DNA from 2 places in the Mesorhizobium sp. B2-8-5 genome. Region 2 is predicted to be linked to the other one. Evidence: riboswitches for the same ligand, from Rfam matches in the RefSeq annotation. Region 2 holds a riboswitch; the other holds the start of a gene.
The links. A riboswitch is a leader RNA that binds a small molecule or an ion and turns the genes downstream of it on or off. The one in region 2 is predicted to bind thiamine pyrophosphate.
Positions count from the first base shown of each region.

Region 1 (5,838 bases), 2.8 Mb from region 2:
CCGATCCTCTCCCCGGAGCATCGGGGAAGGATCGGGCTCTTCTCGTATCCGGGCATAAGGCCTAAGATAAACAGCGGTTTGGGAGGCAACGAAGCGCGGAAGGAGTCGTTGCCATGCATCATCCACACGTCGAATCACCTGACATTGCCCGCCAAGTCGACAGACTGCTGGCCGAACGCGGCGATGGGCTGCTGTCGATCAAGCAGGCGGTCGCGCTGCTGCGCGAGCGCACCGGAACCGATCGTTCCGACGCCGACCTGGCCGGACTGATCGTCAAGAAGGCCGCGTATCTCGGCATCGCGGTGCTTTCCGACGAGAAGTGAGCCATCACCGGATATTGCTTCAAGATGCGTTTGCGCGCCGCGTCTACACCCAAGACGGCACGCGAAAATTGGGCTAATGTTTGGCTGGGGAACAGTCCCAAACCGTAGGAGGCGACAAAGTGACGGACGACAGGCACGAACGCATTCGCCAACGCGCGCACGAGATTTGGGAGCAGGCCGGCCGGCCTGAAGGCGCGCATATGGAGCACTGGGACCAGGCGACGGCCGAGATCGATGAGGCGGGCAGGCCGAAGAAAGCCGCCAAGAAGGCCGCTGCCGCCAAGGTCGAGAAGCCGAAGGCCGCGAAGGCGGAGAAGCCTGCCAAGGCCCCCAAGGCGCCACCCAAGTCGAAAGCCAAGGGCTGATCGCGTCCTAAAGGATTACGGGCAGTCGTCAGACCGTCTGCCGCATAGTTGACCCACCGGCGACGGCGACCTGCAAAGCCGCGGCCTGCGCCAGCTGCGCGGGCCCACCTCGGCGAGCCTGCCGGGCAGATCGCCCGGCATCGCTTGATATTAGAGAGTGTTAATAAGCCTCGACGCCACAGCTGCAAATCATCGGGGAATTACTGATCAGGTTGAACTGTTTACTGTAGCTTGGCTGCAATATGTGTTCAATAGATGAAATGCTCCCAGTAAAAGTCAGGCATTGAGCGGAAGGCGCAGTTGACTCCGCGCGCTCGCATGCGCCTTTTTCATGCGAGGCTTTCTCTCAACATCCAACTTCGGGGATCAGGCATGCGGGGTATCAACCGTGTCATTTCATTTGCGTTTCTAGCTGTGGCGGGCGGTCTCTCTGCGCCTTGCCAGGCAGCGCCGGTCGAGTACGTCAGGGTCTGCACGGCTTATGGCGCGCAATACCATTACAGTCCCGGCACCGCCACCTGTATCAATGCCAACACGGGCGAGACGCGCAGCTTGACGGAGGACGGTGTGGTCGACGGCAAGACGGCGTTGGCGAGCAAGGTCGACGACATTGACCGCCGCGTCCAGCGCGCCTTCGAGGGTGCATCGGTGGCCTCAGCGCTGGCCGGCCCGGACCTGGTGCAGGGCGAGCATTTCGGCGTGCGCGTCAACTGGGGCAATGCCGGTCAATCCAACGCCATGGGTGTCACCGGCGCGGCGGTTCTTGGCGAGGGCTTCATGCCTGGCGGCAACGGTCGGCTGGCCGGCGCCGCGGGCGTCGGCTTCTCCGGCAAGACGGTCGGCGGCAATGCCGGCCTGCAGTTCACCTGGTAAGCGCGACCGAGGGGCAATCAATGTTCAGATATCTTCTTGCGCCGGCGATCCTCGGCGCGGCAACGCTCCTTGCGGCGCCATCCCAGGCGGCAGTCGCGTATGTCAAGATCTGCTCCGCCTATGGAGCCAATTACTACTATAGCCCGGGCACGGACACCTGCATCAATGCCCAGACTGGCGTGACCAAGAAGCAGGTCGACGACGGCAATGGCGGCGAGATGACCGAGGTCGGTAAGACGGCGCTCGCGGCCCACGTCGATGACATCGACAACCGCATCACGCGCGCCTTTGAGAACGCCTCGATCTCGGCCGCGCTCGCAGCGCCCGATCTCGTCCAGGGCGAGCATTTCGGTGTGCGCGTCAACTGGGGCAATGCCGGCTATGCCAATGCCTTCGGCATCACGGGCGCCGCGGTGCTGAGCGAGGGCTTCGACCATGGGGGCCGGCTGACCAGCACGCTCGGCATTGCCTTCGCCGGCAGCCAGGTCGGCGGCAATGTGGGGCTGCAGTTCAGCTGGTAGGGGAGGCTATCGTCTCCCTTGCTTTCCGGCGTATTGCGCGACCGCGCAAATGAGGGCCAGCGCCGCCATATCGCAGGCGGTCCGCGACGGCGACGGTCCCCTGGCGAAAAGCACCGCGTCCGCGACGGGGATCGTCAGGCCATGCTTTCTGGCGAATGACGTGACTTCGTAGGGCTGGTCGTCAGGCTGTATGTCGATGTCGATACGCTGGTCCATCAAACGAGTTCCTCCCTGGTACGCGGCTTTACCCTCCTTCGCCTGAGACGAATTTAACCACCCGCCGCTCAGCCGCGTCCACCAATTGCCAATTGTATGAAACGATGCATTTTTCGACGGGCGGCCCAAGGGTTGTAGGGGGAGCTGCCTGCCTCACCACGCATCGCTCGACCGGGCAAACCTCATGCGGGCCGCGATCATCGCGCTTTCGCATTCGCTGATCAGCCTGAGATTGCGCAGATACCGCGCCACCGTCTCCGGGAGCCAGGCGGCGCAGGCCTCGACATAGGCGCGGCCATGCACCAGCGTGCCGGTCGAAAGCCGCTCGTCCTTCTCGGCGATCACCTTCAGATATTGCCGGATGAAACGGATGTCGTCGGCGATGTCCTGGCTGGCCATGCGCCAGGCGCCGGCAACGCGTTCGCGCTCGGCGAACGGCAGTGGCGAGAGCAAAGGGCGGGAGAGGTCGGCGAAAGCGCCACGGTTCGCGGTATTCAAGCAAGTCCCCTCAAAGGAAGGGAAATATCGTACTTTATGTACGAAAAACAATCAAGCCGGATTCGTACATTTTGAACGACACTGCGGTTGCGATACCGCGGTTATAAGAAATCTGCGAAAATCTTGTAACCCGGCATCTCCCTTAGGGAGATGGGGCCCTTGGCTCAATTGGCCTCGCAAAAAACCGCTTTCCCATTCGCTCGAACAGTGCTTTAACGCGGCCATCCACAGGGGTGCTCCGTACGGTCGGGGCTGAGATGGCGGCGGCAAGCCTCCGGACCCTAAAGCTGATCTGGATAATACCAGCGGAGCGAGGCGGGCCATGTTTTCCGGCGCACAGATTTCCCTTTATCCCATGGCTGACGATTTCGTCGGCGTCATCCTTGGCGCGTTGGGCGCGCTCGATCCTTACCGCGACAGGCTGAGGATCGAGACCGACGATATCTCGACGCTGCTGGTCGGGCCGCCCGAAGTGCTTTTTCCCGCCATGCGCGACCTGTTCGTCGCGGCGGCGAAGAGCGGCAGGCACTGCGTGCTGTCGGCCGCGGTCTCGCGCGGCTGCCCCGGCGAGCCGGACGACCCGATCTGCCGCTCGGACGAGATAGGCGGCCCGGCGATTCCGCTTGAGGAGCGCAAGCGCGCCGCGCTCCGCGCCGTCGAGGCGACGCCCTCGACCGACCAGCCGGTGGCGGCGCAATTCTCGCTCTATGTGATGGGCACCGGCGACCACATGGACGAGATCTATGGCTGCATCGACTTCCTGAAAAACTCCGGCGTCTTCGACCGCTCGAAGAATTTCTGCACCAGGCTGCGCGGCGATGCCGGCGCGGTGTTCGCCACGCTCGCCGAAGCCTTCTGCCGCTTCGGCCCCGGCGCGGGCCACGTGACGCTCGACATAACGATTTCGGCGAACAGCCCGACCGCGGTTTGAGCCGCGTAGCGCTGCCGAGGTAGATGTGATGGCTGTTTCGTTCGGTTCTACACCGCAAGAAGAGTCTTCCGAGATTGGCGAAAGCCGGGGTGCCGTCCAATCTCCCCCCTTGCGGGGGAGATCAGCCCTTGCTTCCGCCTTCGCCAGGATCTTCCCCGCCGCCATCGCTTTCGCTCTTCTCCTCATCGCCTGGGAGCTCTACGCCCGCCTCGGCGGCATCGCGTCCACCGTGCTCCCCGCGCCCTCGCGCGTGCTGGCGCAAGCCTGGGAGAACCGCTCGGCGCTTGCCGACAACACGCTGCCCACCATCCGCGCCACGCTGGCGGGCTTTGCCTGCTCGCTCGTTGCCGCCTTCATCCTCTCGGCGCTGGTCGACTTCCTGGCCCCGTTGCGCCGGGCGCTGTTCCCGCTGCTGATCGCCAGCCAGACCTTGCCGCTGGTGGCGATCGCGCCGCTGGTGGTGCTGTGGTTCGGCTTCGGGCTGCTGCCAAAAATCCTGCTCGTGGCGCTGGTCACCTTCTTCCCGATGATGGTGGCGCTGGTCGAAGGCTATGCCGCCACGGCCAAGGAGATCAGCCAGATGCTCGCCGCGATGGGAGCAGGGCGCTGGCGCATCTTTTGGCTGGCGCGGCTGCCGTCGGCGCTGCCCTATTTCTTCGCCGGACTGCGCATCTCCATCACCTATGCCGTGGTGGGCGCCATCTTCGCCGAATACGCGGGCGCCGCGAAGGGGCTCGGCATCTACATGCTCAGCGCCAAGAACAATTTCCGCCCCGACCTGGTGCTTGCCGCCGTCGCGGTCAGCTCGGCGCTGACGCTGGCGCTGTTCGGCCTCGCCGTGCTCGTCCAGCGTCTCGCCATGCCCTGGGAAAATGCAGAGGGCGAAAGGGCGGGGCGCGACGGCGGCAAGCCTGTCGGGGAGGGCCGGCCATGACCCGGCTCGAGCTCCGCGACGTGCGAAAGAACTTCGGCGCGCTCGAGGTTCTGGCCGGCGTCTCTCTCCATGTCGGCGCGGGCGAGTTCGTCTCGATCCTCGGTCCTTCCGGCGCCGGCAAGTCGACATTGTTCCAACTGCTCACCGGCGCGATCCGGGGCGAGGGCGAGATGCGCTTCGACGGCGCGCCGCTCGATGGCGCCCGCTTCGCCTTCATGCCGCAGCGCGACGCGCTGATGCCGTGGCGGCGCGTTATCGACAATGCGGCGCTGGGGCTCGAAGTCCAGGGCATGAAGCGGCGCGCGGCGCGCGAGCGCGTGGCGCCGTTGTTCGCCGAATTCGGCCTTGCCGGCTTCGAGCGCGCCTGGCCGGCCGAACTGTCCGGCGGCATGCGCCAGCGCGCCGCGCTCCTGCGCACCGTGGTGCAGCAGCGCGACATGCTTTTGCTCGACGAGCCGTTCGGCGCGCTCGACGCGCTCACCCGCGCCGCCATGCAGCGCTGGCTGGAGACGATGTGGCGAAACTATCGCTGGACGGCGCTGCTCATCACCCATGACGTGCGCGAAGCAGTGCTTCTGTCCGACCGTATCTATGTGCTTTCGGCACGGCCCGCGCGCGTGGTGCGTGAGGTGGCCGTGCCGCTGCCGCGCCCGCGCACCGAGAGCGCGGCGCTTGCCCGCGAGGCCGCGGCGATCGAGGCAGGCATCCTCGACACGCTGCTTGGCCAGTCCGATCCGAATTTCCGACCATCCGATGGAGAATTGAAATGACCGATCTGACCCGCCGCCAGGCGCTGTTTCTGGCCGCCGGCCTGCCTCTTGCCGGGGCCGTCACGCACGCCCGTGCCGCCACCACGCAAAAGATCACGGTCGCGCTCGACTGGACCGTCAACACCAACCACATCGGTCTGTTCGTCGCCCGCGACAAAGGCTTCTATCGCGACGCCGGCATTGACGTGGAAATCCTGCCCTATGGCGATACCGGCTCGGGCACGCTGGTCGCCAACCGTGTCGCCGATTTCGGCATTTCCGGCTCGCTCGGCCTGTTCACCCAGAAGAGTGCTGGCGCCGACCTGAAGGCCGTCTACGCCGTCGTCCAGTCGGAGACCGGCCGCGTCGTCTTCAACGCCGACCGCGCGGCGATCAAGAGCCCGAAAAATCTTGACGGCCTGACCTAT
Region 1 is NZ_CP083951.1:5,041,375-5,047,212, reverse strand. Features, by position in the region: gene FJ430_RS24875 (hypothetical protein) at 114-323, shown strand; gene FJ430_RS24870 (DUF2934 domain-containing protein) at 443-688, shown strand; gene FJ430_RS24865 (porin) at 1,061-1,561, shown strand; gene FJ430_RS24860 (porin) at 1,582-2,082, shown strand; gene FJ430_RS24855 (hypothetical protein) at 2,089-2,298, opposite strand; gene FJ430_RS24850 (hypothetical protein) at 2,452-2,796, opposite strand; TPP riboswitch at 3,016-3,128, shown strand; gene FJ430_RS24845 (YkoF family thiamine/hydroxymethylpyrimidine-binding protein) at 3,119-3,727, shown strand; gene FJ430_RS24840 (ABC transporter permease) at 3,837-4,661, shown strand; gene FJ430_RS24835 (ABC transporter ATP-binding protein) at 4,658-5,431, shown strand; gene FJ430_RS24830 (ABC transporter substrate-binding protein) at 5,428-5,838, shown strand, end outside.
Region 1: it holds a riboswitch for thiamine pyrophosphate, as region 2 does, so the genes downstream of both, FJ430_RS24845 (YkoF family thiamine/hydroxymethylpyrimidine-binding protein) here and thiB (thiamine ABC transporter substrate binding subunit) in region 2, are expected to answer to the same signal.

Region 2 (5,838 bases):
CATGCGCGATGACCGCGGCAAGCTCGGACGAATCGTTGGCCAGCGCCAGCAAGCCGCGCGTCACATAGAGATAGCCGCCCGGCAACGCGAAGGCGTTGACGTTGGGTGAGTTGAGGATGGTGATGCGATAGGTTTGGGTAGGGTTCGCCGACACCACCGTCAGATTGCCGACGACCTTGGCCACCATGCGTTCGAGCCTGGGGTCGGAATATTCGCCGCCATAGGTGGCGAGAATCCGCGGATGCTGCGCCTTCGCCATTTCGGCGAGCTTGGCGTTGGCGACGACATTGTCGACGGTGATCGGCTTGTCGGAAGGCTGGAAGCCGCTTTCCTGCACGTCCGGCGGCGTGAACATCTGGCAACTGGCCAGTACGGCAACACTCGCCAGCGCGAGAAATCGTGCCAGCGGCCTCATCCAAACCTTCTCAGCGCCGGTCGACAGATCGGCTTCCTTTCGAACTCTTTCGGCAAATCGCTGCCCAGCCGGACTAGCATGGCCGGACCTAGCCACACTCCCCCGGACAAGGCAAGCAAACGCCGGATCGCCCGTTGCCGGTTTGGCCGTAAATTATGTCCGCTTCCAGGCAATATGTTGTGATCCGGCAACGGTGCCGGCTCGATCGCCGATATAGCGCCGGAAGGCGTCCGGTCCAGACCGATCGAAGAAATCATCCGCCGGCCCGGTTGCCGCGATCGTGCCTTCGTCGAGAAAAGCCACGTCCTGGCCGATGCGGCGCGCATCTTCCGGCTGATGCGTGACGAACAGCACCGTCATTTCGCGCTCGGCATGGATGCCGGCCATAAGGTCGAGCATGTCGTCGCGCAGCGCCGGGCCGAGCGACGCGAAAGGTTCGTCGAGCAGCAAGACTGGCCGGTCGCGCAACAGCACCCGCGCCAGCGCCACGCGTTGCCGCTCGCCGCCGGAAAGCTCGCGCGGCAACCGCCTTTCCTTGCCCGCAAGACCGACCCGCGCCAGCGCCTCGGTGACGTCGGCGCGATCGGCATCGCCGAGTTTGAGCGACGGCGAGCGGCCGAGCCCGACATTGGCTTCGACCGAAAGATGCGCGAACAAATTGTTTTCCTGGAACACCATCGACACCGGCCGCGCCGAAGGCGGCGTGTTGCCGAGATCGGCGCCGCCGATCAGCACCTTGCCCGCATCGGGCGTTTCGAAGCCGGCTATCAGATTGAGCAGCGTCGACTTGCCGGAGCCGCTCGGCCCCATGATGGCGGTGATCCTGCCGGCCGCGAATTCGGCGTCGAAACTGAAGGAGGATTCGCCATAGCTGAACGAGACGCCCTCCAGCGCGACGGTGAGGCCCTTTTGCGCGGCGGCGCCATCGATGCTCGTCGTCATGACTTTCCTTCCCGCCCCAGCCAGTCGGCGGCGACCACCAGCATCAGGCAGACGAGGCCAAGCAGCAAGGCAAGCCCCGCGGCGTCGGCTGTCCGGTAGCTGCCCATGCGCGCCAAAAGCAGATAGGGCAAGGTCTGCACGGAATCGCTGCCGAACAGCGCGATCACGCCGAGATCGCCGAGCGACAGCGCCACGGCGAAAGCGAAGCCGGTGGCCAGGGGCCGCCTGAGCGACGGCCAGTCGATCAGGCTGAGCCGGGTCCAGCCGGATATGCCGAGCGCCAGGCAAAGCCGCTCGTGGCGCTCGCTCGCCGCGTCATAGGCCGGGCGAATGGCGCGGATGGCGAAGGGCATCGCCATCACCGCGTTGACGGCGACGACCATGGCCGGCGCGACGGCGAAGACATCGGTGACGTGGCGCAGCGCCAGGAACCAGCCGGCGCCAAGGACGATTGGCGGCACGACCAGCACGAAGCCGGCGCCAGTGTCGGCGGCATGTTCGAGCAGGCCCATGGCGCCGCCTGCCCGGCGCCGCAGGGCCAGCGCGCGCCGCGCCGCGATCAGCGCCAGCGACAATGTCACGCTGAGCAACGCCGCAAGCAGGGCGAGGCCCGCGCTGGTGAGCGTCGCGCGGCGCACCGCCTCCTCGTCCGCCAATCGGCCGAGGTCGGCCTGAAGGCCTGAAAGCACGGTCGCCAGCATCGGCCCGGCGACGAACAGCAGGGCCAGCGCGATGAGGCCGGCGTTCAGCACGCTTTCGGTCCGTCCCGCCGAAAGGTAGCGGCGTGGCGCCACCGGCAGATTGGCATCGCCGACCGTGTTGGCGCCGAGCCGCGTGAGCGCAACGACCACGACGAAGGTGAGCGCGATCTGCAGCAGCGTCAGCACCACGGCGCGCGCGGGATCGAAGTCGAAGCGCAGCGCCTGGTAGATGGCGACTTCCAGCGTCGTCGCGGCCGGACCGCCGCCCAGCGTCAGCACGATGGTGAAGGAAGTTATGCAGAGCATGAAGACCAGCCCGGCGATCCCCGGCAGGGCCGCGCGCAGCACCGGCCATTCGATCAGCCGGAAAGCCGGCCGGGCTCCCATGCCGAGCTGACTCGCCAGCCGCCACTGGTCGGCGGGAACGGTGCCCAGCGCCTCGAGGAAGAGGCGCGTGGCCAGGGGCAGGTTGAAGAAGACATGCGCGACAAGGATGCCGGAGAGGCCGTAGATTCCCGGCCAATCCCCACCGCCAAGTTCGGCGAAGACGCCGGCAAGATACCCCGCCCGTCCATAGAGCGCCAATATGCCGAGCGCGGCGACGATCGCCGGCAAGGCCAGCGGCACGGTGAACAGCTGCAAGATCAGGCGACGCCCGGGAAAGGTCGGATGTCTCGACAAAGCGCGCGCGACCAGCAGCGCCGGCGCGACCGACAGCAGCGTCGACAGAGCCGCCTGCCACAGCGTGAAGCGGGCGACGCGCAGGAGGTAGCCGTCGAAGGCGGCGGCAGCGCCGGAGAGATCCTGCGCGCCTTCGAGGACAAGGCCGGCGAAGGCGCCGCCAATAAGGAAGCCGATGGCGGCAAGGGCGATGACGCCGGCGGGGATGCGGGAGTCACGCGCGTGTCGCACGCTGCGCCATTTGAGTTCGAGCTAACGAGCGCCGCGTTCCTTCGCGCCCCCCTCTGTCCTGCCGGACATCTCCCCCTCTAGGGGGGAGATTAGCAGCTTCGACGCCCCGCTTAGTCCTGCAGCATTGGAGATTGGCGAAAGTCGGCGTGACAGCCAATCTCCCCCCCTGAGGGGGAGATGTCCGGCAGGACAGAGAGGGGGGCCTCGGCGCAAGCATCGCAGCCCTACTTGCTCATCACCGCCAGCCACTCATCCACCCAGGCCTTGCGGTTGGCAGCCACTTCCTCGGGGCTGAACAGCAAGGTCTTGGTCGGCTTGACCAATTTGTCGAAGGCCGGGTTGAGCGGCTTGTCGGTCTTGCCGGCCGGGAACATCCAGTTGGTCTCCGGAATCACGTCCTGGAATTTCGGTCCGGTCATGAAGGCGATGAACTTTTGCGCCAGCGGGTTCTTCGCGCCCGTCGTGGTGATGCCGGCAACCTCGATCTGCAGGTACTCGCCTTCCTCGAAAGAGGCCGCCTGATAGCGCTCGGTGTTCTCGGCCACCATGTGATAGGCCGGCGAGGTGGTGTAGGAGAGCACCATCGGCGCCTCGCCCTTGGTGAACAGGCCGTAGGCCTCGCTCCAGCCCGGCGTCACCGTCAGCACCTTCGTCTTGAGCTTTGCCCAGGCCTCCGGCGCCTTGTCGCCATAGACGGACTTCACCCACAAGAGCAGGCCTAGGCCGGGCGTCGAGGTGCGCGGATCCTGGATGACGATCTTGTCCGTGCCGGCGCCCTCCACCAGGTCCTTCAGGCTCTTGGGCGGTGTCTTCAGCTTCTGTGTGTCATAGACGACGGCGAAATAGCCATAATCGAACGGGACAAAAGTGTCGTCGCTCCAGCCGCCAGGCACGTTGATGCCGGAGACTTCGCCATGCGGCGCGAACAGGCCGCTCGCCTTGGCATCCGCCGTCAGGTTGGTGTCGAGGCCGAGCACGATGTCGGCCTTGGTGCCGGCGCCCTCGAGCTTCACGCGGTTGAGCAGCGCCACGCCGTCGGCCACCGAGACGAATTCGAGATCGCAGCCGCATTCGGCCTCGAACTCCTTCTTGACGGCCGGGCCCGGCCCCCAGTCGGCGGTGAAGCTCTCATAGGTATAGACGGTGAGCTTGTCCCTTGCCTCTGCAGGCGCGACGCTCGCCAGAAGCGAGACAAGACCGGTTGCGAGAATGAGATTGGACAGCATTGCGCGCATCGGCGCCTCCTTCGTTCGAGTGACAAGGATTGAGGCGCCGGATGGTCCGAAACGTCTAATCCCTCCGCCGGTACAAACCGGATCAGGTTCAGCGGGTTGGCTTGATCGCCTCTCAGCCGGATCACGTCCGGCACCCCGTTAGAGCGTTTCGACAGATAGGCCCCGCCGAAGCGGCGCGCAAGCGGAAGTTTGCCGGGCAGCTGATGTTCGGACGGCAGGCGCGCAACCGAAGCGCGGGCCGTCCGGCTTCCGTTTCGCTTGGAGGGCTGGTAAGGGCCACGGCCATGGGCACATTCACCATCCTGCTTGGCGGCGAGCTTGTCCGCACGCCCCGGCTCGAACGCCAGATCGAAGGTTCGCGCGTCATCGCCGCCGACGCCGGCATCGGCCATGCCCGCATGCTTGGACTGGTGCCGGAGCTGTGGGTCGGCGATTTCGACTCGGTGCCTGCCAATCTGCCGGATGATCTCGCCGCCGTTCCGCGAAAGGTCTTTCCGGCCGAAAAGGACATGACCGATGGCGAGCTCGCCATAGCGGAAGCGCTCCAACGCGGCGCCACCAGCCTTGTGCTGGCCGGCGCCTTCGGCGGCAAGCGCGCCGACCATGCTTTCCTGCACCTGGCGCTGGCCGTGCGGCTGGCAGAGGCCGGCACCGAGGTCTTGCTGACCAGCGGCGCGCAGGAAGGCGTTCCCATCCTGCCTGGCAAGGCCGGCTTCGACTATGACGACGGCACCTTGTTTTCGGTGCTCGGCTTCTCCGAGCTCGCCGGCCTGACGGTGACCGGCGCCAAATGGCCGCTCGACCGCGTCGAGGTGGCGTTCGGCTCCTCGCTCACTATATCAAACGAGGTCAAAGGGCGGCTCGACATCGCGCTGGAGCGCGGCCGGGCGCTGCTTCTGGCCCACCCCTATCCTCTTCCAGAAAGCTGACATTCCAGACATGGCGCCGCCACTCCTCAATCTCGACGGCATTAAACTGACCTTCGGCGGCACCCCGCTGCTCGACGGCGCGGCGCTCAGCGCATCCGCTGGCGAGAAGATCGCGCTGGTCGGACGCAACGGCTCGGGCAAGTCGACGCTCCTCAAGATCGCCGCCGGCATGATCGAGCCGCAGGACGGCGAGGTGTTCCGCCAGCCTTCGGCGACCGTCCGCTATCTGCCGCAGATGCCGGATATGGACGGCTTCGCCGACGTGCGCGCCTATGTCGAGGCGGGCCTCGGCCCGGCCGACGATCCGCATCGCGCCACCTATCTGATGGAGCATCTCGGCCTTACCGGCGAGGAGCGTCCGAACGACCTTTCCGGCGGCGAGGCGCGCCGCGCCGCGCTTGCCCGCGTCATGGCGCCGGAGCCCGATATCCTCCTGCTCGACGAGCCGACCAACCATCTCGACCTGTCGGTCATCGAATGGCTGGAAGAGGAACTCGCCCGCACCTCCTCCGCCGTCATCCTGATCTCGCATGACCGCCGCTTCCTCGAGCGCGTCACGCGCGCCACCGTCTGGCTCGATCGCGGCCAGACGCGGCGGCTGGACAAGGGCTTTGCCCATTTCGAGGAATGGCGCGACCAGGTGCTGGAAGAAGAAGAGCGCGAGCAGCACAAGCTCGGCCGCCAGATCGTGCGCGAGGAGCACT
Region 2 is NZ_CP083951.1:1,356,314-1,362,151, reverse strand. Features, by position in the region: gene FJ430_RS06585 (M48 family metalloprotease) at 1-415, opposite strand, end outside; gene thiQ (thiamine ABC transporter ATP-binding protein) at 569-1,357, opposite strand; gene thiP (thiamine/thiamine pyrophosphate ABC transporter permease) at 1,354-2,970, opposite strand; gene thiB (thiamine ABC transporter substrate binding subunit) at 3,195-4,196, opposite strand; TPP riboswitch at 4,248-4,353, opposite strand; gene FJ430_RS06565 (thiamine diphosphokinase) at 4,490-5,134, shown strand; gene FJ430_RS06560 (ABC-F family ATP-binding cassette domain-containing protein) at 5,145-5,838, shown strand, end outside.